2 regions of the Glaciecola sp. G7-5 genome follow, and region 2 is predicted to be linked to the other one. Evidence: predicted binding sites of a transcription regulator. Region 2 holds the regulator's gene; the other holds the start of a gene.
What was found. The regulator NrdR, encoded in region 2, represses ribonucleotide reductase genes. The targets are predictions, from matches to a motif close to AAACACNANATNTNGTGTTT.

Region 1: a site for NrdR is predicted at 12,654-12,673, ahead of nrdA (class 1a ribonucleoside-diphosphate reductase subunit alpha). Genes of this name have one in related genera too.

Annotation. Positions count from the first base shown of each region.
Region 1 is NZ_CM147892.1:3,616,114-3,632,697, reverse strand. It holds gene ald (alanine dehydrogenase) at 1-909, shown strand, start outside; gene pyrF (orotidine-5'-phosphate decarboxylase) at 1,002-1,706, opposite strand; gene lapB (lipopolysaccharide assembly protein LapB) at 1,708-2,877, opposite strand; gene AC0L6H_RS15960 (lipopolysaccharide assembly protein LapA domain-containing protein) at 2,878-3,141, opposite strand; gene ihfB (integration host factor subunit beta) at 3,240-3,518, opposite strand; gene rpsA (30S ribosomal protein S1) at 3,666-5,339, opposite strand; gene cmk ((d)CMP kinase) at 5,434-6,120, opposite strand; partial or broken gene aroA (3-phosphoshikimate 1-carboxyvinyltransferase) at 6,215-7,512, opposite strand; gene serC (3-phosphoserine/phosphohydroxythreonine transaminase) at 7,552-8,634, opposite strand; gene gyrA (DNA topoisomerase (ATP-hydrolyzing) subunit A) at 8,765-11,443, opposite strand; gene ubiG (bifunctional 2-polyprenyl-6-hydroxyphenol methylase/3-demethylubiquinol 3-O-methyltransferase UbiG) at 11,739-12,443, shown strand; gene nrdA (class 1a ribonucleoside-diphosphate reductase subunit alpha) at 12,888-15,209, shown strand; gene nrdB (class Ia ribonucleoside-diphosphate reductase subunit beta) at 15,396-16,526, shown strand.
Region 2 is NZ_CM147892.1:2,662,958-2,679,541, forward strand. It holds gene AC0L6H_RS11735 (TonB-dependent receptor) at 1-1,163, shown strand, start outside; gene AC0L6H_RS11740 (response regulator) at 1,340-1,972, shown strand; gene AC0L6H_RS11745 (PAS domain-containing hybrid sensor histidine kinase/response regulator) at 2,043-5,540, opposite strand; gene ettA (energy-dependent translational throttle protein EttA) at 5,582-7,246, opposite strand; gene lpxD (UDP-3-O-(3-hydroxymyristoyl)glucosamine N-acyltransferase) at 7,426-8,451, shown strand; gene glyA (serine hydroxymethyltransferase) at 8,620-9,876, shown strand; gene nrdR (transcriptional regulator NrdR) at 10,000-10,452, shown strand; gene ribD (bifunctional diaminohydroxyphosphoribosylaminopyrimidine deaminase/5-amino-6-(5-phosphoribosylamino)uracil reductase RibD) at 10,488-11,651, shown strand; gene AC0L6H_RS11775 (riboflavin synthase) at 11,669-12,331, shown strand; gene ribBA (bifunctional 3,4-dihydroxy-2-butanone-4-phosphate synthase/GTP cyclohydrolase II) at 12,384-13,484, shown strand; gene ribH (6,7-dimethyl-8-ribityllumazine synthase) at 13,573-14,049, shown strand; gene nusB (transcription antitermination factor NusB) at 14,049-14,471, shown strand; gene thiL (thiamine-phosphate kinase) at 14,475-15,449, shown strand; gene AC0L6H_RS11800 (phosphatidylglycerophosphatase A family protein) at 15,457-15,957, shown strand; gene dxs (1-deoxy-D-xylulose-5-phosphate synthase) at 16,003-16,584, opposite strand, start outside.

The sequences.
Region 1 (16,584 bases), 950 kb from region 2:
AAAGAACCACAGCCAAACGAATGCAAAATGCTACGTGAAGGACAAATTCTTTATACTTACCTGCATTTAGCGCCTGATCCTGTACAAACAGAACTATTGGTTGCATCGAAAGCGAGTTGCATCGCCTATGAAACAGTGACTGACCGCTATGGTGCACTGCCCTTACTTGCGCCTATGAGCGAGGTTGCTGGACGAATGTCAGTACAAGCTGGCGCGCATTATCTAGAAAAAGCACATGGTGGCAGTGGTACGCTACTCGGTGGCGTACCTGGCGTTGCTTCTGGTAAAGTACTTATCATTGGCGGCGGTGTTGTAGGCACGAATGCAGCTAAAATGGCTGTTGGTTTAGGCGCTGATGTTACGCTCCTTGACAGATCATTGCCGCGTCTACGAGAGCTTGATGATATATTTAATTCACAAATTAAGACTGTATATTCAACAGAGGACGCTATTGAACACTATTCGTCAAGAGCAGACTTGGTTATTGGTGCGGTATTAATCCCTGGTGCTGCTGCACCAAAGTTATTAAACAAAGAACATATCAAAAACATGAAACCGGGTTCTGTTTTAGTCGACGTCGCAATAGATCAAGGTGGATGTTTTGAAACCTCAAGAGCGACGACGCATCAAGATCCAGTGTATATTGTTGACGATGTTGTACACTATTGCGTTGCCAATATGCCTGGCGGTGTTGCTAGAACATCAACAATGGCCTTAAACAATGCGACACTACCTTTCGGTCTTGCCTTAGCGAATAAAGGCTTAAAACAAGCGATGTTAGACGATAGTCATTTATTAAATGGTCTAAATGTTCATAAAGGTTTGGTAACCTACAAAGCAGTGGTTGATGCTTTGGGAAGCAAATTAGATTTGAAATATTGCTCTGCTTTAGAAGCGCTCGAAAAATAAAAACCGAGTCGTTTTAACAACATTAAATTTAGGAGGCCTTCGAAAGTAGCGCCTCCTTTTTTATTCGAACACTGTATGTAAACTAGCTAAGGTTATTGAAGACCTAAAGACGTGTTAATTTGTGCTAAAACTGCCGATGGATCTGCTGCTTTGGTAATGGGTCTTCCGATGACAAGATAATCAACGCCTGCAGCTATTGCATTTACTGGAGTCATAATACGTTTTTGGTCGTCACTACTACTTCCCTCAGGGCGAATACCTGGCGTCACTAAACTAAAATTAGGATGCAATTCTTTTCGCAATACTACCGCTTCTTGAGCAGAACAAACAACGCCATCTGCGCCTGCACTTTGGGCTAGTTTAGCCAAGCTCAATACTTTGTCTGCAATACTGCCACTTTCGTAAACACCCGTAAATTGCCGTTCATCCATACTTGTAAGCACCGTTACGGCAGTGAGCAATGGTGGCGTTTTAGCGAGTAAACAAGCTTCTTTTGCAGCTTCAATCATGTCCCTGCCGCCACTAGCATGAACATTAACCATCCAAACCCCTAATTGCGCAGCGCCAGCTACTGCTTTTGCGACCGTATTGGGGATATCATGAAATTTTAAATCCAAAAAGATATCAAAACCTTCGTCGCGTAAGAACTTCACCCAATCAGGACCAAATAAGGTAAACATCTCTTTTCCAACCTTCAAGCAGCATTGAGAAGGAGATAATTTTGTAACTAGTTTTTTTGCAGTGTTGATATCGTCAAAGTCTAGCGCGACGATTACAGGGGAAGAACAATTAGACATCTTACTCTCCATCAAGTCCTTTAATGGGTTTAATTACTGACCATTTTTTACATGAAGGACATAGCCAATAAAGTTGACGGCCTGAAAATCCGCAGCTTTGGCATCTGTACTTTGGTCGTTGGGCGATTTGTTTATCGATAAGCTCGTTCAAATGATCTATGCTAGTTTGCGTGCGTTCGTCACTTAGCATTTGTCTGTAAAGTGAAAGTAAAGACTTAAAACCGCGCATAGTAGGATGATTTTTAAGTTGTTTTAACAAGGTATCAACAGCAGGTTCAATCTCGCCTTTTCGCGCGATGATATTGACTTTGGCGATATATGATGAGGCACATTTTTGCCAATACGGCTCTAATATCAATTCTAGTCTGTCCCATCCGTCTGTTTTAGCGGCGCTAATTTCAAGGTGCGGAATAGCTTCACTCAACCAATCAAGATCGCGTTTAGGTATTTCAGATAAATAGTCCATTGCCTGGCCATACTGCTCTTGTTTTATGGCAAGTTTTCCGAGTTCGAGCCAAGCACGTATTTGTTTACCTTCTATCATTATTGCTTTTTTAAGCGTGTTTTGGGCGTCGTCTAGTTTGTTTTCTTCAATAAATGAGACTGCTTGTTCACAGTAAAAGTGTGATAGTAATAAATAGAGATGATCATCATTTGGCGTTATTTTTAAACTACGGCTAGCAAGCTCGACGGCTTTATTCCATTCTTTGGTAATTTGATAGATGCTAAACAACTTCTGTTGCGCAACTCCAAAGTGCCGCTCATTTTCTAGCAGTTGAATAAACACGCCTTCTGCGCGTTCTAAAAAGCCGGTCAGCAGATAATCGGTGCCGAGCTCTACAAGGGCAAGCGCTTCTTGTTTTTTTGATATTTCATCTCGGCTTATTAAATTCTGATGCACCCGAATGGCACGGTCTAATTCGCCTCGGTGCCTAAAGAAATTACCCATTGCGATATGGGTCTCAATCGTGTCATTGTTGACGCTGATCATTTTTATTAGGGTATCAACCGCTTTATCAGGCTCATCTGATAGTAAGAAATTCAAGCCTTTATAATAGTGGTTAGAGAGTATAGAGGATTGTTTACGCTGAGCACTGCGTAAACTATTTCTGCCCATCACCCAACCATAGGCGGCGGCAACAGGCAGTAATAAAAAGAGAAGTTCAAGCATTTAGGCAGACTTGTTTATAGCTAGCTTTTCTAAGCGACGTTTCATAGTAGCAAAACGTACTTTTAAGGCTAAGTATTTAGTTAGTATCGTGCTAAAACCTAGGAAAAATCCAATTAATATACACACTACCATAAATGTAGAAATTCGCATGTCCAGTTGCGCAATTAAATAGTTAATTGTCACCACATCCGAATTTCTAAAGCCCACAACCACAGCAATCATAATAAGAATGATTGCAAGAATAAGCAGGATAATTCCTTTCATACCTTTCCTATGTTGTTTTGTCATTGTGACTAGCTCTTAATCAATAGGCAATGACGCTGTCACAAAAGCTAGTGCTGAGAGTTTATACTCTCTATTTTCTACAAATCTACTCTATCGCGCAACTCTTTACCGGCTTTAAAGTGCGGTACGTGTTTACCCGTAAGCTCAACCGTTTCACCTGTTTTAGGATTACGACCTACTCTTGGGGCGCGATAATGTAATGAAAAACTACCAAAGCCGCGAATCTCTATGCGATCGCCGCGTTGTAATGTTTGGGCCATTTGTTCTAAAAGTTCTTTAACCGCGTCTTCAAGTTCTTTGCCTTGCAAGTCTTTGGTATAAATAGATAAACGTTCAATTAGTTCTGATTTGGTCACTGGTAATACTCCAATTATTAAACAACTGTTAAGGTAATGAGTATTGGGAACCTAGGGAGTGGAGAGTTGAAACAATATGAAAGTACTGAATTAAGTACTTTCATATTGATATGTGAGCAACAATGTCTGTTGCCCACAATAGTGCAATTATTCGCCTTTTGCCGCTTTAAATGCTTCAGCCATTGCGTTTGCAAAGCCAGCATCTTCCGGTTGGTTATTCACTTTATCAAGGGCGTCTTTCTCGTCCGCTTGATCTTTTGCTTTAACCGACAAAGTAATTACGCGATTCTTACGATCAACACCAGTGTATTTAGCTTCAATGGTATCACCCACTTTCACTACGTCACTTGCGTCTTCGACTCTTTCACGTGCTAAGTCACCAATTCTAATATAACCATCAACTTCTTCTGCTAAGTTTACAGTTACACCTTTAGCATCGGCCTCAATAACAGTTCCATTAACAATAGCACCTTTCTTTATATCTGTCAGATACTTATTGAAGGGATCTTCGTCGATTTGTTTCACGCCAAGAGAGATACGCTCACGCTCTGGGTCGACTTGTAGTACAACAGCACTAATCTCATCGCCTTTCTTGTAATCACGTACCGCTTCTTCACCTTGTTTCTGCCATGAAATGTCAGATAAGTGAACAAGACCGTCTATACCGCCGTCTAGGCCGATAAAGATACCAAAGTCAGTGATAGACTTGATCTTACCAGACACTTTGTCGCCTTTTTCGTGCGACTTAGCGAAGGTTTCCCAAGGATTGTCGATGCACTGTTTAAGACCTAATGAAATACGACGACGTTCTTCGTCTATTTCTAGGACCATCACATTTACAACATCACCAAGGTTAACGACTTTAGATGGGTGAATGTTTTTGTTTGTCCAGTCCATTTCTGAAACGTGAACAAGACCTTCAACACCGTCTTCAATCTCAACGAAACAACCGTAGTCAGTTAGGTTAGTAACCGCACCACTTAATTTCGCGCCTTCAGGGTAACGATGTGCAATTTCTTGCCATGGATCGCTGCCCATTTGCTTCATACCTAATGAAACGCGTGACTTATCTTTGTCAAACTTAAGTACCTTAACGTTGATTTCGTCACCAACGTTAACGATTTCGCTTGGATGCTTAACGCGTTTCCAAGCCATATCTGTGATGTGAAGTAGTCCGTCTACACCACCTAAGTCTACGAATGCTCCGTAGTCAGTTAGGTTTTTGACGATACCTTTAACTTCATCACCTTCTTCCAAGTTAGATAGCAATTGATCGCGTTCTGCACTGCTTTCCGCTTCAATAACTGCACGACGTGAAACAACGACGTTGTTACGCTTAGCATCTAACTTGATTACTTTGAATTCTAACTCTTTACCTTCTAGGTGCGTAGTTTCACGTACTGGACGTACATCTACTAGCGAACCAGGTAAGAATGCGCGAACTGTGTTCACTTCAACTGTAAAGCCACCTTTAACTTTTCCGTTAATGATACCTTTGATAGTTGCTTTCTCGTCGTAGGCTTTCTCAAGCTCAACCCAAGCTTCATGACGCTTAGCTTTTTCGCGAGAAAGAATAGTTTCACCGAAGCCGTCTTCTACAGCATCTAACGCAACATCAATACTGTCGCCAACTGCTACTTCGATAGAACCGTCAGCAGCTTTGAACTGCTCGATTGGTATGGCACTTTCTGACTTAAGTCCAGCATCTACAAGTACGATATCTTTATCAATTGATACCACGGTACCTCTAACAATCGCGCCTGGACGCGTTTCTATCTGTTGTAGGCTTTCTTCAAAAAGGTCTGCAAAATTTTCAGTCATATTCACATTCTAAGTTAATCCGACCATTCAATCCTGAAATGACGGGGTTATTAAATATACCGAATTCATCCTAAATTCAGTTAACTAAATGCAACTATTCGTCTTGGCCAAAGATTTTAGAATCTATAAATTCTTTAGCTTTTTCAAACACTTGCTCTATACCCAATGCAGTAGAATCTATCTCTAATGCATCATCAGCGGCAAGTAAAGGTGCGACACTTCTGTTGAGGTCGCGTTCATCTCTAGCTTGTATATCCGCCAAAAGGCGCGAGATTTTAACATCTCTACCCATAGCTTTCAACTGTTCATATCGGCGCTGTGCTCGGGTTTCGGCACTGGCCGTTAAAAATATCTTCGCAATTGCTTCAGGGAAGACAACGGTTCCCATATCTCGGCCATCGGCAATAAGGCCCGGTTCGTTGGCAAATGCTCTTTGCCGTCTTAGTAATGCTTCTCTTACTAAGGGAATGGCGGCAACTTGTGAGGCAGCGCTGCCGACTTCTTCTGTGCGAATATCATCAGATACATCTTCGCCTTCTAAAATTACGCGATTGCCTTCTTTGGTAATTTTAAATGTCACATCAAGACCAGTGGCAAGAGGGCTTAGTGCGTCAACATCGTCAAGGGCGATATCATGATGAATAGCTGCTACAGCAAGCACGCGGTATATAGCGCCACTGTCAAGGAAATGCCAATTGTATGCTTCCGCTAACATGCTACTTAATGTACCTTTGCCAGCGCCGCTTGGCCCATCTACGGTTACTACAGAAACTTTTTGCACCAAAACGATTCCTCACTAATGAAAACCGCGGGATTATACGCCCCTTTCATTGTTATGCAAATGTGTTTGCATAACAATGATATAGGGTCAAGTGCTATGAATGGCATACTTGAGAGAATTTCTCAAAAAAATCAGGGAAGGTTTTAGCTGTACATTTAGGATCGTTTATCGTCACGCCACAACGGTCATCAAGCGCAACAAGTGCAAAGCACATCGCCATTCGATGGTCATTATAAGTATCTATTTGCGCATGCAGAATTTTTGCTGGTGGCGTGATTTCAATAAAATCCTCACCTTCTGTAACTATTGCACCAACCTTTCGTAATTCAGTTGCCATCGCGTACAAACGGTCTGTTTCTTTCACTCGCCAATTGTAAATGTTTCTGATGGTCGTGGTGCCTTTCGCGAATAAAGCACTAGTTGCGATGGTCATAGCAGCATCAGGTATATGATTCATATCCATATCGACCGCAGTTAACTCACCCGCGCTAACCGTAATGCTATCATCTTCCCAGCTTACTTTTGCGCCCATTTTTTCAAGTACATCCGCGAAACCTATATCACCTTGTATACTCTTTCTCCCAATCCCAGAGACACGGACCTCGCCTCCTTTAATTGCTCCTGCTGCCAAAAAGTATGAAGCCGAGGATGCGTCACCTTCTACTAGAAAGTGCTCAGGTGCAATGTAGCTCTGTTCATTTATTACAAAGGTCTGATAGTCATCGTTTTCGACTTCAACACCAAATTTGGCCATACAATCCAAAGTAATATCAATATAGGGTTTCGATACTAAGCTTCCCTTGATATGAATAGTCACTTTTTTACTACTCACTTCTTTTGCGAGTAAAGGGGCGGCCATTAATAATGCTGTTAAAAACTGACTGGATACGCTGCCGTCTATTTCAAATGTATCTTGGCTGATATCTGCGCGCTTAATGGCTATAGGCGGAAAGCCTTCGTTCTTTAGATAAGTAATGTCAGCACCAGCTTGAATAAGCTCGTTGGCTAGATCACCAATGGGGCGTTCTTCCATTCGAGGTTCGCCGGTTAGCACGCAATCGACATCTGAAAATGCCAAGGCTGCGCACAGTGGACGCATCGCCGTGCCTGCATTTCCTAAAAAGAGTGACAAGTGTTTTGAATGGGTGAATTTACCCCTAATCCTTGCACTACGCAGCGCGTATTGTTTTCACTGAGCTCAAATTGCACACCTAGCGATGATAAGGCGTTCAACATATGACGAATATCGTCACTGTCGAGTAAGTTGCTAAGCGTAGTTTGTCCTTTGCTTAATGCCGCAAGCAATAAAGCCCTATTAGACAAACTTTTGCTGCCAGGTAAGTGAATGTGCCCCGACACTTTTGCTACTGGGGAAAGCGTTAACTGATCCATTGAAGTAATAAGTTTCCTAAGTTTAAATTTAAATTTCGCTTAAGCATTGACGCGTTCAAAATCTTGCATGAACGAGACCAAGGCATTGATACCTTCAAGCTCCATTGCATTGTATATGCTTGCCCTCATGCCACCTACTGCGCGATGGCCTTTGAGCGCTAGTAAACCTTGTGCTTCAGCTTTCTCTAAAAAGAGGCTGTCAAGTTTGGGGTCGTTGAGATGAAAAGTGACATTCATTTTAGAGCGGTTAGCCTCAGCCACATGATTAACATAAAACTTGCTGTTATCTATACATGAATATAGCTTATCAGCTTTTACTTTGTTAATTTTTTCAATCGCACTCACACCACCGTTTTCCAGTAACCACTCAAACACAAGGCCGGCTAAATACCAAGAAAAAGTAGGTGGTGTATTGTACATACTGTCATGGCTAGATTGCGCTTTATAACTAAATATTGATGGGGTATCGTCTCTTTCAAGGCCAATTAAATCTTCACGTACAATCACGATGGCTAATCCTGATGGCCCGATATTTTTCTGTGCTCCTGCATAAATAATGCCGTAGTCTGCAATATTGAGTTGTTTAGATAATATGTTTGACGACATATCAGCAACAAGTGGAACGCTGCCGGTTTTTGGTACCCAGTTAATTTCAATGCCTTCAACGGTCTCATTAGGACAATAGTGAAAGTAAGCTGCTTGCTGATCGACGCTAAATGAAGTTTCTTGCGGGGCGTACGTCTTTCCATTTTCTGTGTAATTTTCAGCAAGGACTTGGGTTTGCATGTATTTTGCAGCTTCTGCGACAGCACTTTTTGACCACTGGCCCGAAACCAAATGCTGTGAAAGTGTACCTCTTTTCGCCAAGTTAAGCGGCACTGAGAAGAACTGACCGCGTCCTCCTCCTTGCATGAATAAAACTTTGTAGTTAGCCGGTATATTTAACAAACGCCGCAGATCAGCTTCTGACTTTTCAGCGATTTCAATAAATGCCTTACCTCGGTGACTGACTTCCATCACAGACGTACCCGAGCCATTCCAATTAACAAACTCAGACTGTGCTTTCGCCATTACCGCTTTTGGAAGCATTGCCGGTCCAGCACTAAAATTAAATACACTCATGTAATTCTCAACATAAAAAAGCAGCAAAGCACATCTTGTGTTTGCTGCTTGGTGCTAACAAATTGTTACTTACATACTAAATGTGAATCATGGTACGCACTTTAGTACACCGTTTTACTGCGCGTGACGATTATTCTTTTTCGTCATCGCTGTCGTCTGCCTCGTCATCAGCATCGTCAGACGCTGTTGGCGCTGCATTGTCATCGTCAGCTAATGCCGCGTTAGAATCATTTGCTTCAATCACGTTCCCATCTTCATCGGTTTCAATGACGGTTTCGTCTTCAATGATTTCATCAATACGTTGTAGGCCGACTACATGCTCGCCTTCAACTGTACGAATGAGGGTAACGCCTTGGGTGTTACGCCCTACTCTTGAGACCTCAGAAACACGAGTACGCACAAGCGTACCTCGATCACTAATAAGCATCATTTCATCTGTCTGGCTTACTTGTACCGCGCCAACAACTTGGCCGTTTCTATCTGATACTTTAATTGAAACTACGCCTTTAGTAGCACGGCTTTTCGCTGGATATTCAGAAATAGCTGTACATTTACCATAGCCGTTTTCGGTAGCGGTTAATATGTCGCCTTCGGTGTTTGGAATAATCAAAGATACGACTTTCTCAGTTTCAGCAATTCTTATTCCTCTTACACCGGTAGCGGTTCTACCCATCGGTCTTACTTGGTCTTCTGCAAATCTAACAACTTTACCCGCGTTCGAAAACAGCATGATTTCAGAAGACCCATCGGTAAGGTCAACTCCGATTAATTCGTCACCATCATTTAAATTAACAGCAATTATGCCGTTTGCACGTGGGCGAGAGTAATGAATTAATTCAGTCTTTTTCACAGAGCCATTTGCGGTCGCCATAAAGACATATTTACCTGCTTCAAACTCTTGGATCGGGAGTATCGCAGTGATACGTTCGTTTTCTTCTAATGGTAAAATATTAACTATGGGTCGCCCGCGCGCATTTCTGCTTGCAAGGGGTAATTGATACACTTTTAACCAATACAAGCGTCCGCGTGTAGAGAAGCAAAGTATGTGATCATGGGTATTGGCGACGAGAAGTTTTTCAATAAAATCTTCGTCTTTCATCTTAGTGGCTGATTTACCCTTACCACCACGACGCTGAGCTTCATAATCGGACAGTTTTTGGTATTTTACGTAGCCTTCGTGGGAGAGAGTAACCACAACCTCTTCACGTTCAATCAGATCTTCAATATCGATGTCATGGCTCGCAGCGGTAATTTCAGTTCGGCGCGCGTCGCCAAATTCATCTCTAATTTTTTCAAGTTCTTCGGTAATAATTTCCATCAAGCGAATTGAACTGCCAAGGATCTCTAATAATTCTGCAATAAAATCAATTAGGTTACGATATTCTTCAAGAATTTTATCGTGTTCAAGGCCAGTTAATTTGTTTAGACGTAAATCAAGGATGGCTTGCGCTTGTTCTTCGGTTAAGAAGTATTTGCCATCGCGAATGCCGTATTCATCAGCTAGCCAATCAGGTCGAGCCGCATTATTGCCCGCCCTTTCGAGCATCTGGGCTACATCGCCTAAATCCCATCCTAAGCTAACTAAAGCTTTTTTAGCATCTGAAGGACTACTTGACGCTTTAATCAATTCAATGATTGGGTCTATATTAACAAGGGCTATTGCTAAGCCTTCTAATATATGTGCACGGTCTCTTGCCTTTTTAAGTTCATAAACTGTGCGGCGGGTAACCACTTCTCGCCTATGTAATATAAATGATTCTAGTACTTCTTTGAGGTTAAACACTTTAGGCTGCGTTTTGTCTAATGCAACCATGTTTATCCCAAATACGGTTTGTAGTTGGGTTAAGGAATACAGTTTATTGAGTAGCACTTCAGCAGATTCGTTGCGCTTAACTTCAATGACGATGCGCATACCATCTTTGTCTGATTCGTCTCGTAAGGCAGATATGCCTTCGACTTTCTTTTCTTTTACCAATTCGGCCATTTTTTCAATTAAACGGGCCTTATTTACCTGGTAAGGAATCTCGTGTACAACAATGGTTTCTTTGCCATTATCTTCTTGTTCAATTTCAGCCTTGGCGCGCAAATAGATTTTGCCGCGTCCAGTTTTATAAGCACTAATAATACCTTGTCGGCCACTGATGATTGCGGCGGTCGGAAAATCTGGGCCAGGGATAAACTCAATAAGCTCTTCGATAGTCAGGTCTGGATTTTTGATAAGTTCGATACATCCGTTGACAACCTCAGTAAGATTGTGCGGTGGAATGTTCGTTGCCATGCCCACAGCAATGCCTGATGAGCCATTAACTAGTAAGTTGGGAACTTTGGTCGGCAAAACTTCGGGAATATGTTCTTGTCCGTCGTAGTTTGGTACAAAATTGACGGTTTCTTTATCTAAATCGGCAAGCAATTCGTGCGCTATTTTCGCCATTCTTATTTCGGTGTAACGCATTGCAGCTGCTGAATCGCCATCGACAGAACCAAAATTACCTTGGCCATCAACCAACATGTAGCGCAAAGAGAATGGTTGCGCCATTCGTACAATTGTATCGTACACAGCACTATCGCCATGGGGGTGATATTTACCGATAACGTCCCCTACTACCCTTGCTGATTTTTTGTATGGCTTGTTGAAGTCGTTCTTAAGCTCGTTCATGGCAAAGAGTACGCGGCGATGAACGGGTTTTAGCCCATCTCGGACGTCAGGTAGGGCACGGCCCACAATAACGCTCATCGCATAATCTAAATAGGAGTTTTTTAGCTCATCTTCGATATTGATTGAAGAAATTGCATTGGCATTGTCAGTCATAAACTGCATGATCCTTTTTTATGTATTTCGTTTGCTGCCTGATCTTGTTCATTATGTAAATGGACTTTGTTTCTGGCGCACGCGATTACTTTGTTATTATTCACGTTTTTCATGTTGCATAGTATCATTAGTTAAGGCAAAACTGTAGCATGAAGAGCATTCGAAAATAGCTAAATTCGATGACAATTCAAAATATTTTATGGATCAGGCCATCGAAAAAGCTATAGATGTACAATTATTATTCAACAGACCAATAAATTGAGTGTCTGATAAGTCAGATTAAGGAAGCGATATCGTGAGTAACGTCGATACACAAGAGCTAGCAAAATTTTCTGAATTGGCCAGTAGTTGGTGGGATGAAAACGGTGAATTTAAATCCCTTCACGATATAAACCCCCTGCGTGTTGATTTTATCGAAGAACAAGTAGAGTCGTTGTTCGATAAAGTGGTCATCGATGTTGGTTGTGGAGGCGGAATATTGTCAGAAGCACTTGCGGCAAAAGGTGCTAAGGTCACCGGCCTCGATATGGCCAAAGCGTCTTTGGATGTTGCTAACTTGCATCGCTTAGAAAGTGGAATAAGTGTTGACTATGTTCTATCTACCGCAGAAGACTGGGCGCAAGCACATGCCAAAGAGTATGATGTGGTGGTCTGTCTTGAAATGCTTGAGCATGTTCCAAACCCTGCATCTGTAGTAAGTGCTTGTGCTCAGTTAGTCAAACCTGGTGGCGTGGTCATATTCTCTACTCTCAACAGAAATATAAAGTCCTACGCATTGGCCATCGTTGCCGCTGAATACCTCTTAAAAATGGTGCCTAAAGGGACGCATGATCATGGTAAATTCATACGCCCGAGCGAACTCATTAGCATGATTGAAAACACCACACTTACTGTGACTAATATGACGGGCATGCACTTTAACCCATTAACCCAAGGTTATTTTCTATCAAACAAAAACGTAGACGTTAATTATTTTGTCGTGTGTAAAAATCCGCTTTAGTAAATTGCATCTGGGCTTAGCTAGCAGGTGAATTGATTAATTTTTGTTATGGTTTTTTACTTTGTGTTAAAAAGCTATTTCGTTATAACTAAATATTCCACCTCAAAAATAATCTATAAATAAAACTTGAAACGGCAAAAGAAGGCGTCTCTTTTGCCCTTTTAGGTTAGCCTGCACTAACCTTTTTTGACGCGTCAAAAATTTGACGCAAAACACTACATATAGTGATTGCAAAGCATCCTTTAACACACTATCTTGTGTCTGGTGAGTGAGGCCTATGTCATTAAAAAATATAAAAAATAGGTCAAACAACGCGAGCAGGCTGTTGAACACCATGTTTATCTATATCGCCACCTCTCACTTTACTTACTACTACTAATTTCTTTTAGCGCATACCTCAGGTGCGTTAATGAACTGAAATACAAATTTATAGAGCACCAAATAATGAATAACAATTTGTTAGTAACAAAGCGCGATGGTACACAAGAACCGATCGATTTAGAGAAAATTCACAAAGTAGTATCTTGGGCTGCTAAAGGTCTAGAAGATGTATCTGTTTCCCAAGTTGAAATAAAAGCGCAGATTCAATTTTATAATGGTATTAAAACGGCCGAAATTCATGAAACAATGATTAAATCTGCGGCCGATTTAATCACCCCTGAGACGCCTGATTATCAATATTTATCAGCGCGGTTGGCTATTTTCCATCTTCGCAAAAAAGCATACGGCCAATACGAACCTCCGCACTTATATAAGCAAGTGACATCAATGGTTGAAAAGGGCAAATATGATAAGCATTTGCTTGAAGACTATAGCGAGCAAGAATTTAATGAAATGAATGCGTTTATTGACCACACGCGTGACCTTAATTTTAGCTATGCCGCTGTTAAACAGCTAGAAGGCAAGTATTTAGTACAAAACCGCGTAACTGGCGATATTTACGAAAGTGCTCAATTCTTATATGTACTTGTTGCCGCATGTTTGTTTGCAAAATATGACAAAGAAGTCCGCTTAGATTACGTTAAACGTTTTTATGATGCCGCTTCGACGTTTAAACTATCTTTACCGACGCCAATTATGGCGGGTGTTAGAACACCTACTCGTCAATTTAGCTCCTGCGTATTGATTGAGGCTGGTGACAGCTTAGATTCAATCAACGCTACCGCCAGCGCTATTGTAAAATACGTTAGTCAACGAGCTGGAATCGGTATTAACGCTGGTCGCATTAGAGCCTTAGGCAGCCCAATTCGCGGCGGTGAGGCTTTTCATACTGGATGTATTCCTTTTTATAAATACTTTCAAACGGCAGTTAAAAGCTGTTCTCAAGGTGGTGTGCGCGGTGGAGCGGCAACCCTATTCTACCCAATCTGGCATTTAGAAATTGAATCACTATTAGTGCTAAAAAATAACCGCGGTGTGGAAGAAAACAGAGTACGTCATCTCGATTATGGTGTGCAATGCAATAAATTGATGTATACCCGCATGTTGAAGGGAGAGTACATTACATTATTTAGTCCTTCAGATACGCCCGGATTATATGATGCATTCTTCGCCGACCAAGACGAATTTGAGCGTTTATACGTAAAATATGAAAATGACGATAGCATTCGTAAAAAGCGCATTAAAGCGATTGATATTTTTGGGCAATTTATGCAAGAGCGCGCTAATACTGGGCGTATGTATTTACAAAACGTGGATCATTGCAATACCCACAGTCCTTTTGATCCTAAGGTCGCGCCTGTTAGACAAAGCAACTTATGTTTAGAAATTGCTTTACCAACAAAGCCATTAGAGCATGTTAATGATCCTGAAGGGGAAATTGCTTTGTGTACGCTTTCTGCCTTCAATCTTGGAGCCATTGAAAGCCTTGATGATTTGGAAGAGTTGGCCGATTTGTCGGTACGTGCATTAGACAGCCTGCTTGACTACCAAGATTATCCAGTACCCGCAGCTTTAAACGCAACCATGGGCAGACGAACTTTAGGCATAGGTGTTATAAATTTTGCCTATTATCTTGCTAAAAATGGCGTTAAATACTCAGACTCTAGCGCAAATGGCCTCGTACATAGAACATTTGAAGCAATTCAGTATTATTTATTAAAAGCGTCTAATAATCTTGCGAAAGAGAAAGGAGCCTGTCCTAAGTTTAATGAAACGACATATTCGCAAGGCTTGTTACCCATAGACACCTATAAAAAAGATTTAGACAAGATTTGTAATGAGCCTCTGCACTATGATTGGGATGCCCTACGCGCTGATATCGTAGAACATGGGCTACGCAATAGTACCTTATCGGCACTTATGCCCTCTGAAACCTCGTCACAAATTTCAAATGCAACAAACGGTATAGAGCCACCGCGTGGACACATCAGCATCAAGCAGAGTAAAGATGGCGTACTTAAGCAAGTAGTGCCCGAATACAAAAGATTGCGCGATAAATATGAGCTATTGTGGGACATCCCTTCTAATGATGGGTATTTAGCATTAGTTGCGATTATGCAGAAGTTTATTGACCAAACTATTTCGGCAAATACAAGTTATGACCCGGGTAAATTCGAGGGTGGAAAAGTGCCAATGAAAGTGTTGCTTCAAGACTTATTGACCACTTACAAGTTGGGCATAAAAACTTTGTATTACCATAACACTCGCGATGGCGCTTCTGATAAATCTGATGCAGAACAAGAACTTGATAGTAATAAAGCTCGGGCGAAAGAAGTCATTATCGAAGAAGACGATGATTGCGCAGGAGGCGCTTGCAAAATATAAGCTTTATTACAATGTTGGTCGTAAACCATCGCTTCAGCAGGCTTTTATTGAGAATAGAAGAGGCTAGAGTAAATGGTGGTTTACGCTAACGCATTTTAAATTGACACAACTTTTGGCCTTGAATCAGCGCTAAGTACTATGATCAATATCAAGGTTTAATTTTTACTAGGCATAAATATAACAATTATGAAATATACTACTTTTAATCAAAAAACTATCGACACTATGATTGAGCCGATGTTTTTCGGTAACTCGGTTAACGTGGCTAGATATGACCAACAAAAGCACCCTATTTTCGAAAAGTTAATCGAAAAGCAAATCTCCTTTTTCTGGCGACCTGAAGAAGTTGATGTCAGCAAAGACAGAGTAGATTTCAGCAAATTAAGTGACGCTGAGAAACATATCTTTATTTCTAATTTAAAATATCAAACACTCCTTGATTCTGTTCAAGGCAGGTCACCGAATATTGCGTTTTTACCAATTATATCTTTGCCAGAGCTAGAGACTTGGGTAGAAACGTGGTCATTTTTTGAAACGATTCACTCTCGTTCATATACACATATATTGCGTAATTTATTTTCGGATCCAAGCGAGATCTTTGACGACATCGTGGTAAACGAAGAAATTAAACGAAGAGCAACAGATATTTCAAAATATTATGACGACCTTATATTTGCTACTCAACTTTACCAGACGCAAGGTGAAGGTAGCTTTGATATTGACGGCGAAACTCACCTTATCAATATTCGCGAACTCAAGAAAAAGCTATTTTTATGTATGAATTCAGTAAATGCACTAGAAGCAATTCGTTTCTATGTTTCATTTGCCTGTACTTTCGCCTTCGCTGAACGTGAATTAATGGAAGGCAATTCGAAAATTATTCGCCTAATTGCCCGCGATGAAAATATTCACTTAACCAGTACCCAGCATATTTTAAATCTTTGGACCAAAGGTAAAGACGACCCAGAAATGGAATCGATAGCCGCAGAGTGTGCTGACGAAGCCCGCGAAATATTTTTAACGGCCGTTAGACAAGAAAAAGAGTGGGCAAAATATTTGTTTAAAAATGGTTCTATGTTGGGATTAAACGAAGAAATACTGAGTGATTATGTCGAGTTTATCGCTAACCAGCGAATGGCAGCAATTGGCATGGAAACAGAATTTGAAAGTAAGAGTAACCCATTGCCCTGGATGAATAACTATTTAAGTTCAGACAATGTTCAAGTTGCTCCACAAGAAGTGGAAGTAAGCTCATACTTAGTATCGCAAATAGATGCGGAAGTAAGTGCTGATGACTTTGGCGGTTTTGATCTTTAACTTAACACCGGTTCATTTTGCCAGACTAATTGCGATAAAGTCGCGTTAAGTCTGGCAT
Region 2 (16,584 bases):
ATTATTATGACGGCGAGTCTTGCGGTAATTTCAACGCTATTTTAGGTGTGCTAGGTAGAGTCCTAGGAGCGAGTGGGTTAACGCGTGAAGTGGCTGGTTGCAACAACTCTAAGAGTTACGCTTTATACACACAAGGGTCTGTTGATTTAAGCGATAAGCTCTCTTTAACTTTGGGCGCACGCTATACTAATGAAGAAAAAACAGCGATTGTAAACAATGGTTTGATATTCGCAAATATCTATCCTAGTACTGGTTGGGTGCCAGGATTTACTCGACCAGAAGGTCAATTAGTACCTACCGTCCTTGGCACAGATAGTAATGGCGATGCGGTATTAGATGCACCTAAGTCTCAAAGCTGGAACCGTTTTACTCCTAGAGTAGGTATTGAGTATCAAATGGACACAGACACAATGTTTTATGCGTCTTACGGACAAGGCTTTAAGTCAGGTACATTTAACCCTCGTGCAGAAGGTAACGAAGCGGGTGTTGATCCAGAAGTGGTTGATTCGTTTGAAGTGGGCATGAAAAAAGATTGGTCAGAACAGCTTAGAACTAACGTGACTTACTTTACTTATGATCACAAAGATCGCCAATATATAGCAGTGGGTGATGCTGGTGATGGCACAACACTTAATCAAACGCTTCAAAATGCAGCAGAAACCGCGGGTGATGGTATAGAAGCAGAAATCACTTACGTAGCCAGTGACAATCTTACTTTCAATGTGGCCTTAGGGTACTTAGACTTTGAAATTAAGCGAAATGACAGTGTTCCGCCTCTGATTGGTTTGTCTAATACGCCAGAGTATACGGCGAACTTTGCGGCTAACTACTTTATGGAAACCGATTTTGGTAACTTCATATTTAATGCAAACTACTACTATCGTGATGACTACCTTTTGTTTGAAACATCTGAGCTATTGGCCCAAGATGGCTACGGCATGGTCAATTTAAGCGTAATGTGGGAAAGCTTAGATGGTGATTGGTATGCTAGCTTAAACGGTAAGAACTTAACTGACGAAGAGTATCTTGTAGGTGGCTATAACTTTGTTGGAGCACCAGATGACAACGGCGATTTAACGGCCGGTCTAGGTGGCGACACAACCTTAATTGGCTACTATGGCGATCCTAGAACGGTTCATCTAACTGTTGGTTATAGGTTCTAAACAAGACCTAAGTCAGTCTACTTGCACATGTGTTGTGTTACAGTAGAAATGATATACTACAGTGTTAAAGGTAAAACGCTAGTTAGCTTAGGTTAGCTAGCGTTTGTTTTTAATTAAGCCCGCAATGGATTTTAAATAAGCCGCTGTTTTTCATGCACGTCTTGTAAGGTATAAAAATGTACAAAGCACTTATTGCCGATGATCACCCCTTGTTTAGAAATGCCTTAAAGCAAGTATTGATTGCCCAGCCCATTCCTATGCAAGTGCAAGAATCACAAGATTTTCAAACGACTATTACCACCTTAAGTGATGATATAGACATAGATTTGCTCTTTTTAGATTTAAACATGCCTGGCAATCAAGGATTAGCCGGCATATCGACAATTAGATCGCAGTTTCCCAATACCCTAATTATCGTCGTATCTGCCGATGAGCAAGAACATACGATCACAAAGTGCGTGAAACTAGGCGCCAGTGCTTATATTCCAAAATCGGTTGATATGTCTGAAATTTCTGAAGCGGTGACCAAGGTACTTGAAGGGGAGCAGTGGCTTCCTAGTGGCTATCAATTAGCCCAACAAGCCCCTGCAGAAAAAGCCTTTTTTCAACAAGTGGAACAGCTTACTCCTCATCAACTCAAAGTCTTAGGATTAATTGCCGATGGCTTGCTCAACAAACAAATTGCCTACGAATTAAATATCTCTGAATCGACCGTAAAACAACATGCCTCTGCGGTATTGAAAAAGCTAGGTGTATACAATCGTACCCAAGCCGGGGTGATGTTTAATCAGAATATGCGTATTGATTAAAGTCACGGGCAACATATAAACATCTACAGCTTTACGCAACAGACTCTCAGTCAATTTTTTATAAGCAAGCCTAAATTAACGTCTTCAAGCGTTTTTGCAATAATCGTTTCAGTGGTGCTTGTTTGATGGGTTTAGGTAAATATTGCATATTGTGTTCATATGCGAGGGCCTGCAGGCTTTCGCCTCTATCGGCACTGCTCAGCACCGTATCAATTTTCTGGCCTAAATGTTGTTGAATGCTAAGGGCTGCGTCAATGCCGTTGTCGCCATCATCTAGGTGGTAATCAGCGATGATTAGATGCGGTGTGAAGTGACTATGTTGAACTAAATCTAGTGCGCTACTTTCATTAGTCGCAATTTCTACATTGGCTCCCCAGGTTTTTAGCAATGTGTGGAGTGCTGACGCAACTGAGCTATCGTTTTCTAATACAAGAATATTAACATTGGCCAAAAATAGCATTGCTTCTTCAGGCTTATCTTCTGGTTTTTTAATGACATTATTGACTGGTTTTTCTACGCTGGGTAATAGAATGGTGAAACGCGAGCCTTTTTTGGGAACTGACGCTAAGCTAACTTGGTAACCTAGTAATTGACTTATTTTCTCTACAATCGTTAGCCCTAAACCTAGACCCGTTTGGGTATTACCGGTGTCTACACGCTGAAATTCAGTAAACACATGCTGCTGGTATTCTTGAGCGATACCACTGCCTGTATCGACGACGTTTATTTCACAGAAATTGTCTTTTCTTCTTCTCACGCCAAGTAGTACTTTTCCGTTTGCCGTATATTTTATCGCGTTTGACAATAGGTTTTGAATGACTCGTGACAATAGGCGCCGGTCTGTTTTCACCCATAAGCTGGTTTTAACATAGTGCAATGAGAGGCCTTTATGCTCAGCTAGCAACGTAAAATCAGCAAGCAATGATGAGAAAAATTCATCAAGAGATAGGCTTTGCAGGTTTGGCTTAATCAGGTTGTTTTCAAGCTTGGTGATATCCACTAGCATGGCTAGCAAAGATTCCGCGTTGTCGAGACTATTGACGAGGTTATCTGCTAACTCCGCTTCGTTGCTAAGCACCCATCCTTCTTTTCTGTTTGGGTTGAATTTATCTTTTAGCATTGATGCAAACAAGCTAGCAGCATTCAGCGGTTGCATTAAGTCATGACTTGTCGCAGCCAAAAATTTCGTTTTACCAATATTTGCTTGTTCAGCATCGTTTTTTGCAAGTTGTAATTCGCGTGTGCGTTTTTCGACTCTGTTTTCTAGATGTGCCTTGGCGGCTTCTAACTGGTTTTGAATATGAATATATTCGGTAATATCGCTATAGCAAGTAATATATCCGCCGCCGGGCAGGGCATTGCCGGTAATTTCTGTGACTTTGTTGTGTAGTTGCGGACGCACTGTTTTATATGTTTTTCCTACCAACATGCTTTGCATGCGCTTGTTTATTTCAAGCTGAATATGTTGTTTGTCTTTATTATTGCCAAGCAAACCGCGACTAGCGTTAAATTGCAATACATCGAGTATTGGCTTACCGACTTGCAAATAGGCTTTGGGATAATCAAAGAGTGATTCGTAAATACTATTCCAAGCCACTAATTTCAAATTTGCATCAACCACACTTACGCCCAGGGGCAAATGCGTGATTGATGCTTGTAGAACTTCATAGTTGAATTGAAAATTTTTGCCGGCTTCTTGCACCAGTTCGCTTAATTGTTGTTTTGAGACGGACTCAGAATCTGCAATTGTACTGAGCAAAATACGTGTTGATGCGCTTCCCATGTGTGATGCTAGTAAACTTTCCGCTTTTGCCAAAACATTATAAGGCGCAACGTCGCTGGGATTAATGCCAACAAAAACTACCTGCTGTCGAAAGTCGCGGGCAATCTCGCTGGGCAAAATTTGATCGGTAAGCTTAAGTAACTCACCAAATAAAATCGTGTTTTGAAGTGAGCTTAGTGCCGTTGTTGCATAAGGGTTTTTGACTTTGTCGCCGGTAATCAGCGATACAATGCTTAGGATTAATGTGTTGATTGCAAAGGATATAAACAAAACAAACGCAATTGTTTGGCTGTCAATATCCACTAGTTTTTCTGAAAATGATATTTGTGTTTGCGACGAGATAGCGGGCAGTAACATGCCCACCACTATGGTGACAACACCCGCCATTATGCCAGCAAGTGCACCAAATTTATTCGCTCGGCGCCAATAAATGCCCAACAAAATGGCCGGGAAGGTTTGTGAAAGTAAAGATAGTGCGATAACGCCTGTTTGCACTAATGGCGTTTTTTGACTCACATGAAGATGATAGCCGTAAGCGATGCAAAGCATAATGAGAATGGTAAATTGACGAATTCTTAAGACCTGCTTACTTGACAGCTTTAATTGATTGTTTCGACCCTTGCCCTCCGATTTTTGAGCAAAAGCTCGCTTTAAATTACGCGTATTTACGCTAAGCAATAAAGGGGTGATTAAGCTATTTGCCACCATGTTTCCGAGTGCAAGTGTCGCTACAATGACCATACTACTGGCTGCTGCCAGCCCTCCAATAAAGGCGATTAAGGTGACAGGAATATTTTGTGCAGCAATTGGCATTGCTAGTACATAGCTGTCTGTAGTGACAACAGCATCAACCGTTTGGACTCCTTCAAGCGCGAATTGAGGGCTTTGAGCATCACCAAAAAAGACCATTGAACCAAGTGCAATGGGTAAGATAAAGAGCGACATACCCACTAGGTATAAAGGAAATAACCACCTTGCTTGATGAATTTCATCTTCGTGGCGGTTTTCTACAAAATTAACATGAAATTGTCTAGGTAAACAAAACATTGAGCACACGCCAAGTAATACATGGCTAACATAAACCCACACGGCAAAGGGCTTATTTATAATAGTGAGCGTTGGTTCGTAGGCTAAACTTTTTTGTGCTAAATCCACAAAGCCGTCAAAGACTCCATATACAACAAAGGCTCCAACAGTGAACAAACAAATGAGCTTAACCAAAGACTGTGCGGCAATCGTTAACATTAAACCTGCGTTTCGTTCAGTTAAGCTCATATTCCTGGCGCCAAACCAAATGGCAAATATGGCCATGCCAATAGTCACATATAGACTTATTGAGCTTGAACCATTATCAATACCACTAATCAGGAGGTTTAGCGCTGCGGTAATTGCGTCGAGTTGCAAAGCAATATAAGGAATAACACCAATAAAACATATGCAGGTTACGAGCACGGCAATGCTGTTTGAATGACTATATCGAATACTGATAAATTCAGCGATTGACGAAATATTATATTGCTTACAAATGGTGTTAACTCTAAGCAGAAGTTTATAGCCAAATAACATGACTAAAATAACCCCAAGGTAGGTTGGAATTAAAGGCCAACCAAACTGCACAGCTTGGGTTGTGGTGCCAAAAAATGCCCACGACGTGCAGTGAATACCAAGGGCGAGGGAATACACCGATTTAGGCAGCTTTTTTGCTCTGTTGCCAATGGTTGCAATAGCAAAAAGAAAGAGCATATATGCAATAGCAACACTAACTAATGTCCAGATTGAAAACATAATTGTGGACTCTGCCTATGAAATGTTTTGCTCCGAGGTGTTTAGCCTATTTTTTTGTATTTTAAGCGATGAGGTTCAACCACGTCTTGACCATAGGTTTCTTTTAACCATGCTTCATAGTCGTTGTAATTACCTTCATAGAAGTTAACTTTGCCTTCGTCACGATAATCGAGAATATGCGTTGCAACTCGGTCTAAAAACCAGCGGTCATGCGAAATAACCATAATACAACCTGGGAATTCAAGTATCGCGTTTTCTAGGGCGCGCAAGGTTTCAACATCAAGGTCGTTGGTTGGTTCATCGAGTAGCAGGGTATTGCCGCCCGCTTTTAGCAATTTAGCTAAATGCACACGATTGCGTTCACCACCCGATAAATCCTTAATGAATTTAGATTGATCAGTGCCTTTGAAGTTAAAGCGACTACAGTATGCACGGCTATTTATTTCAAAACGGCCTATACGGATAATATCTTGTCCGTCAGATATCTCCTGATAGACGGTTTTAGATTCGTCCATATGGTCTCTAAACTGATCAACACTGGCAATCTCAACAGTTTCACCTATATCAATGACACCTGAGTCTGGTTCTTCCATTTTGGTGATCATACGAAATAGCGTAGATTTACCCGCGCCATTAGGGCCGATAATGCCAACAATCGCTCCTTTAGGGACGGTAAAAGACATGTCATCGATTAATTGGCGATCGCCATATGCTTTGCTAAGGCCTTTGATTTCAATGACTTTGTCACCTAGTCGCTCGCCTGGTGGAATAAACAGCTCATTGGTTTCGTTGCGTTTTTGATAATCGCCGGTGCTGAGTTCTTCAAACCGAGCCATACGCGCTTTGCTTTTTGCATGGCGCCCTTTTGGATTAGTGCGTACCCATTCCAATTCTTGTTTGATGGACTTTTGGCGTGCATTTTCTGTACGATCTTCTTGTGCTAAGCGTGCTTCTTTTTGTTCTAACCAAGAAGAGTAGTTACCCTCCCATGGAATACCTTCACCACGGTCGAGCTCCAAAATCCATCCCGCCACGTTATCGAGGAAGTATCTATCATGGGTTATTGCAACCACAGTACCTTCGTAGTCGTGTAAGAAGCGCTCTAACCAAGCGACAGATTCTGCATCTAAGTGGTTGGTAGGCTCATCGAGTAGCAACATCTCAGGCTTTTCTAAGAGTAATTTGCACAAGGCTACGCGGCGCTGCTCTCCACCTGAAAGTGTTTTAACATCAGCATCCCATGGCGGCAATCGAAGGGCATTTGCTGCGCGTTCAAGGGCATTTTCGATGTTGTGACCATCTTTTGCTTGAATAATGGCTTCTAATTCACCTTGCTCTTTAGCAAGCGCGTCAAAGTCGGCGTCGGGTTCGGCATAAGCAGCATAGACTTGATCTATTCTCGCTAAGGCGTCCATCACATCGGCTACGGCAAGCTCGATGTTTCCGCGTACGTCTTTTGTTTCATCAAGCTTGGGTTCTTGGGGTAAGTAACCTATTTTTAAACCCGCTTGTGGCCTTGCCTCACCTTCAATATCGGTGTCGACACCAGCCATAATTTTGAGCAATGTTGATTTACCTGCGCCATTTAAGCCTAAAACGCCAATTTTTGCGCCATGGAAAAAGCTTAAGCTGATATTCTTGAGGATATGTCGATTCGGTGGGACGATCTTGCCCACTCTGTGCATACTGTAAACGTATTGAGCCATGTGTATTCGCTTCTCAGATAAATAAAAATAAACGCCAATAGTGTAATCTAGAATGCGTGCTTAAGTAAGGGAAAAAATCTTAAAAACTGTGCTACCCTAATTTTAAAACAACGAACTTTTCTTCGTTACATTCATCAACACTATAATCAGATAAAAATAAAAGATAAGGATACTTAGATATGCCAAGCATGACCCTCTCTCAAATCGCCAGCGCAATTGGTGGCGAAGTTAAAGGCGATGGCGATACCCTTATAACGCAAATGGGCAACCTTACTCACGCGCAAGCGCATCAACTGTCGTTTTTGTCGAACGCCAAGTTTGCTAAAGATCTCGCAAACACAAAGGCCGGTGGCGTTATATTGCGTGCCCAAGACGCAGAAAACTATAACAATAACGCGATTATCATGAACGACCCCTATGTTGGTTTTGCGAAAGCGGCACAATTACTCGACAGCACACCAGTTCAAGATAAAGGTATTGCCCAAAGCGCCGTTGTTCATGCAACAGCGCGCCTTGGCGAAAATGTCAGTATTGGTGAAGGGGCGGTTATTTCAGCCAATGCAATTATTAGTGACAACGCCATTGTCGGCCCAAATTGTTTTGTAGGTGAGCAAGCCGTGCTTGGTGCGGGTGTGAATTTACGCGCGAATGTGACGATTTATCACCGCGTAGAGTTGGCCGAAGATGTCTCTGTGCACAGTGGTACCGTAATTGGTTGCGATGGTTTTGGCTATGCTAATGAAAGAGGGAACTGGGTCAAAATCCCACAAACCGGTACTGTTCTTGTTGGTCAAGGCACAGAAATTGGCGCAAATTGTGCCATCGACCGAGGCGCAATTGGAGATACCAAAATTGGTATTAACTGCATAATAGACAATTTAGTTCATATCGCGCACAACGTTGAGATTGGTGATCATTCTTGTATCTGTGGTGCAACTGGCATCGCCGGAAGTGCAATCTTAGGTAAGTACGTTGTTGTTGCTGGGCAATGTGCAATCAATGGACACCTTACTATCGCCGATAAGGTACAAATAACTGGGCAAAGCATGGTCACAAAGAGTATTCGCGAGGCGGGTGTGTATTCATCGGGCATGCCGGCGGCGCCAAATAAAGACTGGCAACGTAATACAGTACAATTGCGTCAAATAGGGAAGTTGGTTGAACGCGTGAAAGCGCTCGAACAAGCCGCAAAAAATGCAAAGTAGGGGGCTCGCGCCAGGTGCGCCCTATAGACTTTACAAACAAGGTATTAGATATTCGTTTTATACTCTATACAAACGTGCCAAAAACGCTACAATACTTGCGTTTTTTAAAAGCACTTTTTTCCAATCTATATAGACTTTATGCGCCTAAGGGCGAACACAGGAGCCGCTATGCTATCACGCAGTATGAATATCGCCGATTTTGACCCAGAACTTTCAGTCGCAATGGAAGCTGAAAAGCGCCGTCAAGAACATCATATTGAGTTGATTGCTTCTGAAAACTATTGCAGTCCTCGTGTACTCGAAGCACAGGGTTCGCAACTAACCAATAAATACGCAGAAGGCTATCCAGGCAAGCGTTATTATGGTGGTTGTGAATACGTAGACGTTGCCGAGCAGTTAGCAATCGACCGTGCTAAAGAATTATTTGGCGCTGACTATGCAAACGTTCAGCCTCATTCTGGTTCACAGGCGAACACAGCAGTATTTATGGCACTGATTGAGGCAAACGATACCGTACTAGGCATGAGTTTGGCTGATGGTGGGCATTTGACACACGGTTCTCATGTGAATTTTTCGGGTAAAACGTATAACGCGGTTCAATACGGTTTGCACCCTGATACTGGTATAATTGATTACGATAAAGTTGAAGAACTTGCGCTTGAGCATAAGCCTAAGTTAATTATTGGTGGTTTTTCTGCGTACTCTGGTATTGTTGATTGGGCAAGGTTCAGAGAAATTGCTGACAAAGTAGGTGCTTACCTTTTAGTCGATATGGCTCACGTTGCAGGCTTAGTGGCTGCCGGTATTTACCCAAGTCCGATTCCTCACGCACATGTCGTTACTACTACTACGCATAAAACCTTAGCCGGTCCTCGTGGTGGTTTGATTTTATCAGCTTGCGGCGACGAAACGATTTATAAGAAACTAAACAGTTCAGTTTTTCCTGGCAACCAAGGTGGGCCTTTGTGTCACGTTATTGCAGCCAAAGCCGTTGCTTTTAAAGAAGCCCTTGAACCAGAATTTAAAAGCTATCAGCAGCAAGTCCTGAAAAATGCGAAAGCCATGTGTGCTGTTCTGCAGTCACGAGGCTATAAAGTGGTTTCAAATGGTACCGAAAACCACTTGTTCTTGCTTGACCTAATTGATAAAGACATTACTGGTAAAGATGCTGATGCAGCACTTGGCAGCGCCAACATTACCGTAAATAAAAACTCAGTGCCTAACGATCCGCGCTCACCTTTTGTTACCAGTGGTTTACGTATTGGTACGCCAGCTATAACTCGCCGTGGTTTCCAAGAAGCTGAAGCTGAGCAAGTAGCTAATTGGATATGCGACGTACTTGATAATATAGACGATAAAACAGTGATTGACAGAGTGCGCAGCCAAGTTGTCGCACTATGCGAACGTTTTCCAGTTTACGGTTAACAATGCGTTAAGCCTCATGCCACAAACTGTTGTGGCATGATGAATATGTTGTCTTAATTGAGTGAGCTGGAATATTCCGGCTCGTTTCATTTATTAAGGCATCATTTGAAAGGAGTGGAGTATATGTTTTGCCCGTTTTGTGCAGCCCAAGAAACCAAGGTCATTGACTCTCGCCTAGTCTCTGGTGGAGAACAAATTAGACGTCGCCGCCAGTGCATCGAATGCGCCGAACGCTTTACTACCTTTGAGTTCGCCGAGTTGGTGATGCCAAAAGTGATAAAACGTGACAACACTCGCGAACCTTTCAACGAAGATAAATTATCTGCTGGCCTCACTCGTGCCTTAGAAAAGCGTCCTGTGAGTACAGAGGCTATTGAGCAAACCATGAATAAAATTAAATCTGAACTTCGGGCAACAGGTGAGCGCGAAGTGAAAAGTGAATTTATTGGTGAACTCATCATGAAGGCGCTACGTAAACTTGATAAAGTCGCCTATGTTAGATTTGCGTCGGTTTATCGCTCCTTTGAAGATGTCAAAGAGTTTGGTGAAGAAATCGCCCGATTATCAGATGAATAAGGTGTAGTAAACCCTCGTTTTAACAAAGAGTCATTATGCCAAATTTAGCTGTTGAAAATCTGTTTAGCGATCTTGATAAGAAGATGATGTCGCGCGCTTTAGATTTGGCACAAAAAGGTATGTATTCTACGACGCCTAATCCTCGCGTTGGCTGCGTTATTATCAATCCCGCAGGCACTATTGTTGGTGAGGGCTTTCACCAAAAAGCAGGCGAGGCGCACGCTGAAGTTGCTGCCCTTAAACAAGCTCGCGAGAAAGCACAAGGGGCTTGTGTTTATGTAACACTCGAGCCATGCGCCCACTATGGTCGTACGCCGCCCTGCGCTCAAGCACTCATCGATGCAAAGGTGAAAAAGGTGATTGTTGCCTGCACCGATCCTAATCCACAAGTCAGCGCTAAAGGTATAGAAATGCTACGAACCGCTGGTATCGAAGTACTTGTAGGCTTGCTTGAAAAACAGGCGTTGGCATTAAACAAAGCCTTTATGTTTCGCATGCAGTACAAGCGTCCTTTTATTAGCGTTAAACTAGCCGCCAGTCTTGATGGTAAAACTGCCTTGAGTAATGGTGAAAGTAAGTGGATTACCAGTGCCCCAGCGCGCGGTGATGTTCAGTACCACCGCGCAAGTGCATGCGCAATCTTAAGCGGCGCAGACACCGTTATTGCAGACAATCCTCAATTGAACGTACGCGCAAACGAACTAAGTGATGAGGTAGCTGCGCAATTTGCATGGCGAGATAAACAACCTTTGCGAGTGCTTATTGACTCAAAAAATCGCTTGCAGGCCAATAAGTATCAACTTTTTCAAGATGGACAAGCGACCCTAGTCTATAATACTTCCTTTAATGATGCGCTGTCTTGTGACCACGATTGCGTTTCACAGCAACAAGTTTCTAGTAAGCAAATGGGAACAGATTTATTCGTGGATTTACACTGTTTGTTTGCGGATTTGGCAAAACGAGAAATAAATCACGTTTGGGTCGAAGCTGGCGCAAGCTTAAGCGGCGCGCTATTTGAAATGGGTCTAGTTGATGAGCTTATTTTATATCAAGCACCTAAAATACTTGGCAGTTCAGCAAGAGGCTTAACGAATATTCGGTCTAAAGATGTATTAAAAGATGCGATTCAAGGGAAAGTGCTCTCAGTCAAAACTGTTGGCCTAGATACCAAAACGATTATTGAATTTTCAGACAATTAACACAGGTATTTGCAACTATGTTTACTGGAATTATAGAAGCAGTAGGGACAATCTCAACCTTAAGAGATTTGGGCGACAATTATCGTTTAGTCGTTAAGACCGGTAAAATGGACATGAGTGATGTGCATTTAGGTGACAGTATTGCAACCAGCGGCGTTTGCTTAACTGTCGTTGATAAAGGTAGTGACTTTTACGCGGCTGATGTGTCGGCAGAAACGATTAAACTTACCGGCTTCGCCAACTATGGTGTAGGGCAAAAGGTCAACCTTGAGAAGGCTATGCGCACAGACAGCCGCTTTGGCGGTCATATCGTAAGTGGCCACGTTGATGGCGTGGGCAAAGTCGAGCGCATACTTGAACACAGTAATTACGTTGAAGTATGGGTAAAAGCTCCCGATGAATTAGCGAAATACATTGCACACAAAGGCTCGATTACGGTTGATGGGGTTAGTTTAACGGTGAATGAAGTCAATGGTGCTTCTTTTATGCTCTGGCTGATTCCTCATACCCTACAAGAAACAGTCATCGGCCATTACAAAACTGGGACACAGGTTAATTTAGAAGTAGATGTAATTGCCCGTTATTTAGAGCGCCTTTTGCTTGGTGATGAGGCTGCAAAAAAAGATAATCATCAAGACATTAGTATGTCCTTGCTAGCAGAACATGGTTATTTGAAGTAAGTTTGAATAGCACTTTAGACATTAATAAACACGCACACAAAAAGAGATTTTCATGGGATTACACACCACTGCAGAAATTATAGAAGATATTAAACAAGGGAAAATGGTCATATTGATGGACGACGAAGACCGTGAAAATGAAGGTGACCTTATTATGGCAGCCGAACATGTCACGCCTGAAGCCATTAATTTTATGGTGACCCATGCGCGCGGCCTGGTTTGTTTGCCGATGACACAAGAGCGTTGTAAACGCTTGAAATTGCCATTAATGGTCGACAATAACAGCGCTCAGTTTTCGACTAATTTTACGGTATCGATAGAAGCCGCTAAAGGCGTTACTACCGGTATTTCAGCGTCAGACCGCGCCAAAACGATACTTGCCGCCGTCAACCCAAATGCAAATAGTGAAGATATTGTACAACCGGGTCATATCTTTCCGCTTATTGCAAAAGAGGGCGGGGTGTTAAATAGAGCAGGGCATACTGAAGCAGGTGTTGACCTAGCGCGCTTAGCAGCTTGTGAACCAGCAGCAGTCATTGTTGAAATTTTAAACCCTGATGGCTCTATGGCAAGGCGTCCTGAGCTTGAAGTATTTGCAAAAGAGCATGATTTAAAAATTGGCACAATTGCCGATTTAATCGAGTACAGAAATTTAAATGAAACCACGATTGAAAAAGTGGCGACCTGTAAATTACCCACAGTACACGGAGAGTTCGATTTAATCACCTACAAAGACGTTATTGACGAGCAAATCCATTTTGTATTGCAAAAAGGACCGATAACAGAAAATAAACCTACTCTGGTAAGGGTGCATTTGCAAAACGTATTGAGCGATTTGCTCGATTCAACTCGAGCAATTAACCGCTCGATGCCACTGTCTGCAGCAATGGAGCGGATACAAGCCGAAGGTGGTGTGATTGTAGTTTTAGGTAAGCAAGAAGATCTTATTTCTCAAGTAAAACAATTTGAGGCCGAGGACAATGAACAGGTCGCAAAGGGTAAAACATGGGTAGGCTCTTCGCGAACAGTCGGTGTTGGTAGTCAAATTTTGGCAAGCTTAGGCATAAAGCAAATGCGTTTGTTAAGTAAACCCATTAAATATTCTGCATTGTCTGGCTATGGCCTAGAAGTAGTTGAATATATCCACGATTAAAGCCAAACAAACAGGCGATTAAAAAAAGGTTTTTTACTGCGGGTTTGTGCTACAATTCGCGCCGATTTTTACACAGGAGCAGATACAAATGAAAGTAATTGAAGGTAATGTTCGCGCAACAGGCAAGAAATTTGCCGTGTTAGTTTCTCGTTTCAATAGTTTTGTTGTTGAGAGTCTGCTTGATGGCGCGCTAGATACGCTTGAGCGTCATGGCGAAGTCAATCCTGATGACATCACGGTTATCCGCGTGCCAGGTGCTTATGAGTTGCCGATTGTAGCAAAAAAAGCAGCGGTTTCTGGCAAGTTTGATGGCATTATTGCCCTTGGTGCTGTTATCCGCGGCGGTACACCGCATTTTGATTTCGTCGCTGGAGAATGTAATAAAGGTTTAGCGCAAGTCTCTTTAGACGCTACCATCCCCTTAGCCTTTGGCGTACTTACCGTAGACACAATTGAGCAAGCGATTGAACGCTCTGGTACAAAAGCTGGCAATAAAGGTTCTGAAGCAGCACTTAGTGCACTTGAAATGGTCAACGTTTTAGCGGCTATTGACGAGGCGCTATAGTGAAACCAGCCCACAGGAAGCAAGCTCGAATACTCGCTCTTCAGGCACTTTATGCTTGGTTAATGAGTGGCAATGATATTAAGCAAATAGAGCTGAGTATCGCTACAACCAACGATATGAAGAAAGTTGATCTTGAATATATGCAAGCAATACTCAGCGGCGTTACTAAAGATGTTGAATCATTAGACAAGCTTTATAAGCCGTATCTTGGTCGTTTGCCTGAAGAGTTAGATCCGATTGAAAAATCGATAATGCGTTTAGCGACAATAGAGCTTACCGATAGACTCGATACCCCTTATAAAGTGGTTATCAATGAAGCCATAGAGCTGGCTAAACTATTTGGCGCCGAAGAAAGTCACAAATTCATAAATGGCGCCTTAGATAAAGCTGTTAAAACGCTTAGAAAAGAAGAAAGAAGTTAAGATTTGAATGAATTTAAACTGATTGATAAGTACTTTGCTAGGGATAGCTTTGTACGTAAAGACGTTACTGTAGGTATTGGCGACGATGCAGCCATCACACAGGTTCCCCCTAATCAAAGTCTTGCAACGACCACCGACACGCTTGTACAAGGCGTTCACTTTTTGCCCGATACCGCACCTGAGCATATTGCTCACAAGGCAGTTGCCTCTAACTTAAGTGATTTAGCCGCGATGGGTGCAGAACCTAGTTGGCTAAGCTTATCTCTAACCTTGCCTAGCTTAGACGAGGTTTGGCTGAGTCAATTTAGTCAAAAGATAAAAGAACTTTGTGCATATTTTTCAGTGCAATTGATTGGCGGCGATACGGTCAAAGGACCCTTGTCGGTATCGATAACAGCGCAAGGCTTTGTACCCCCTGAGAGTGTCTTAACGCGCAGCGGTGCCCAAAGTGGGGACTGGATTTTTGTTACTGGCACCCTAGGTGATGCGGGCGCTGGACTTGATATTTTATTAGATAAATTAAAATGCGAAGACCAAGAAGCCCGCGACTATTTAGTTTCGAGACATTTTTGTCCAACACCGCGAGTGTTAGCGGGCACTATTCTCAGAAGGTTAGCAAGCTCTTGTATTGATGTTTCCGACGGTTTATTACAAGATTTGATGCATGTTGCTAATGCATCGGGAACAGGCGTCATCGTCCATTTAGACAAGCTGCCTATTTCAGAGGAATTAGGCCGTAATGTGGGTGATTTGTACCAAGCTCTACATTATGCAAGTTCAGCCGGAGACGATTACGAACTGCTGTTTACCGTAAGCGAAGAACAAAGAAATAGTGTGCAAACTGCATTGGACAGTTATTCAATTCAGCATACCTGTATTGGTCAAATGACCGGTGCCACAGGAAAGTTAGATTTGAAGTTAAACGATGAACCCTTTGATTTTGGCTCTGCTGAATCACTTGGCTACTGTCACTTCTGACATACTTATGGAAAAATCTCTCAGAGCAAAAGTAAAGTTATACCATCCGATGCATTTTTTGGGTTTCGGTTTTGGCACTGGTTTGTCTCCCATCATGCCTGGTACGATGGGCTCGCTAGCGGCAATCCCACTACTGATCTTAATGAGCCCTTTAAGCATAATACCCTACTTGTTTATCACCTTTTTGGCAGCGCTTGTTGGGATTTCTATTTGCCAAAAGGTAAGCGACGACTTAGGCGTTCACGATCACGGTGCGATAGTGTGGGACGAAATTGCAGGCATGATGGTGGTATTTATAGCTATCCCTATTAGCTGGCATAGTCTATTGATTGGCTTTGTTCTGTTTAGGATATTTGATATCGCAAAACCATGGCCGATAAGTTTCTTAGATAAAAATGTTCATGGTGGCTGGGGTATTATGGTCGACGACTTAGTCGCAGGCGTAATGGCGCTGGTCTGTTTGCACGGCGTATATGCATTATTTACCTTGCTTGAAATAGTGATATAAAAATAAGACAGAAACGAAGGGAGAAGAATATCTCCCTTATTCGTTTTAGTTGATAAATTCGTTTACCGACGCGACAATACCATTGCCGTCAATCCCTAGCTCAGCATACATCTCTTCTTGCGTACCTTGCATAATAAATTCGTCGGGCAGACCGAGCGTTAAGACTTGCACCAATACTTTACTCGCTTGTAATGATTCCATTACTGCAGTGCCGGCACCGCCCATAATAGCACCATCTTCTATAGTCACAATTAGATCATGTTCTTTGCCGGCAAGGGCAACTGCGTCAGTATCGAGTGGTTTTACGAAGCGCATGTCGATAACCTTGGCATTCAAAATATTGGCTGCGGCCAGAGCATGAGGCAATAAGGTACCAAAGTTTAGAATCGCAATTTTGGGTTTGTCATCTGAACTTGGCTCATTTATATCGCGCATTACGCGACTTTTGCCAAGCTCAACTAGTGTCATCAATGATTCAGGCTCAAGTCCCATTCCTGCGCCTCTTGGATAACGCACCGATGCAGGTTGCTTTGCCATATGTCCGGTATAAAGCATGTTCCTGCACTCAACTTCGTCACTTGGTGTCATCACAATCATATTGGGAATACACCTTAAGAAACTGATATC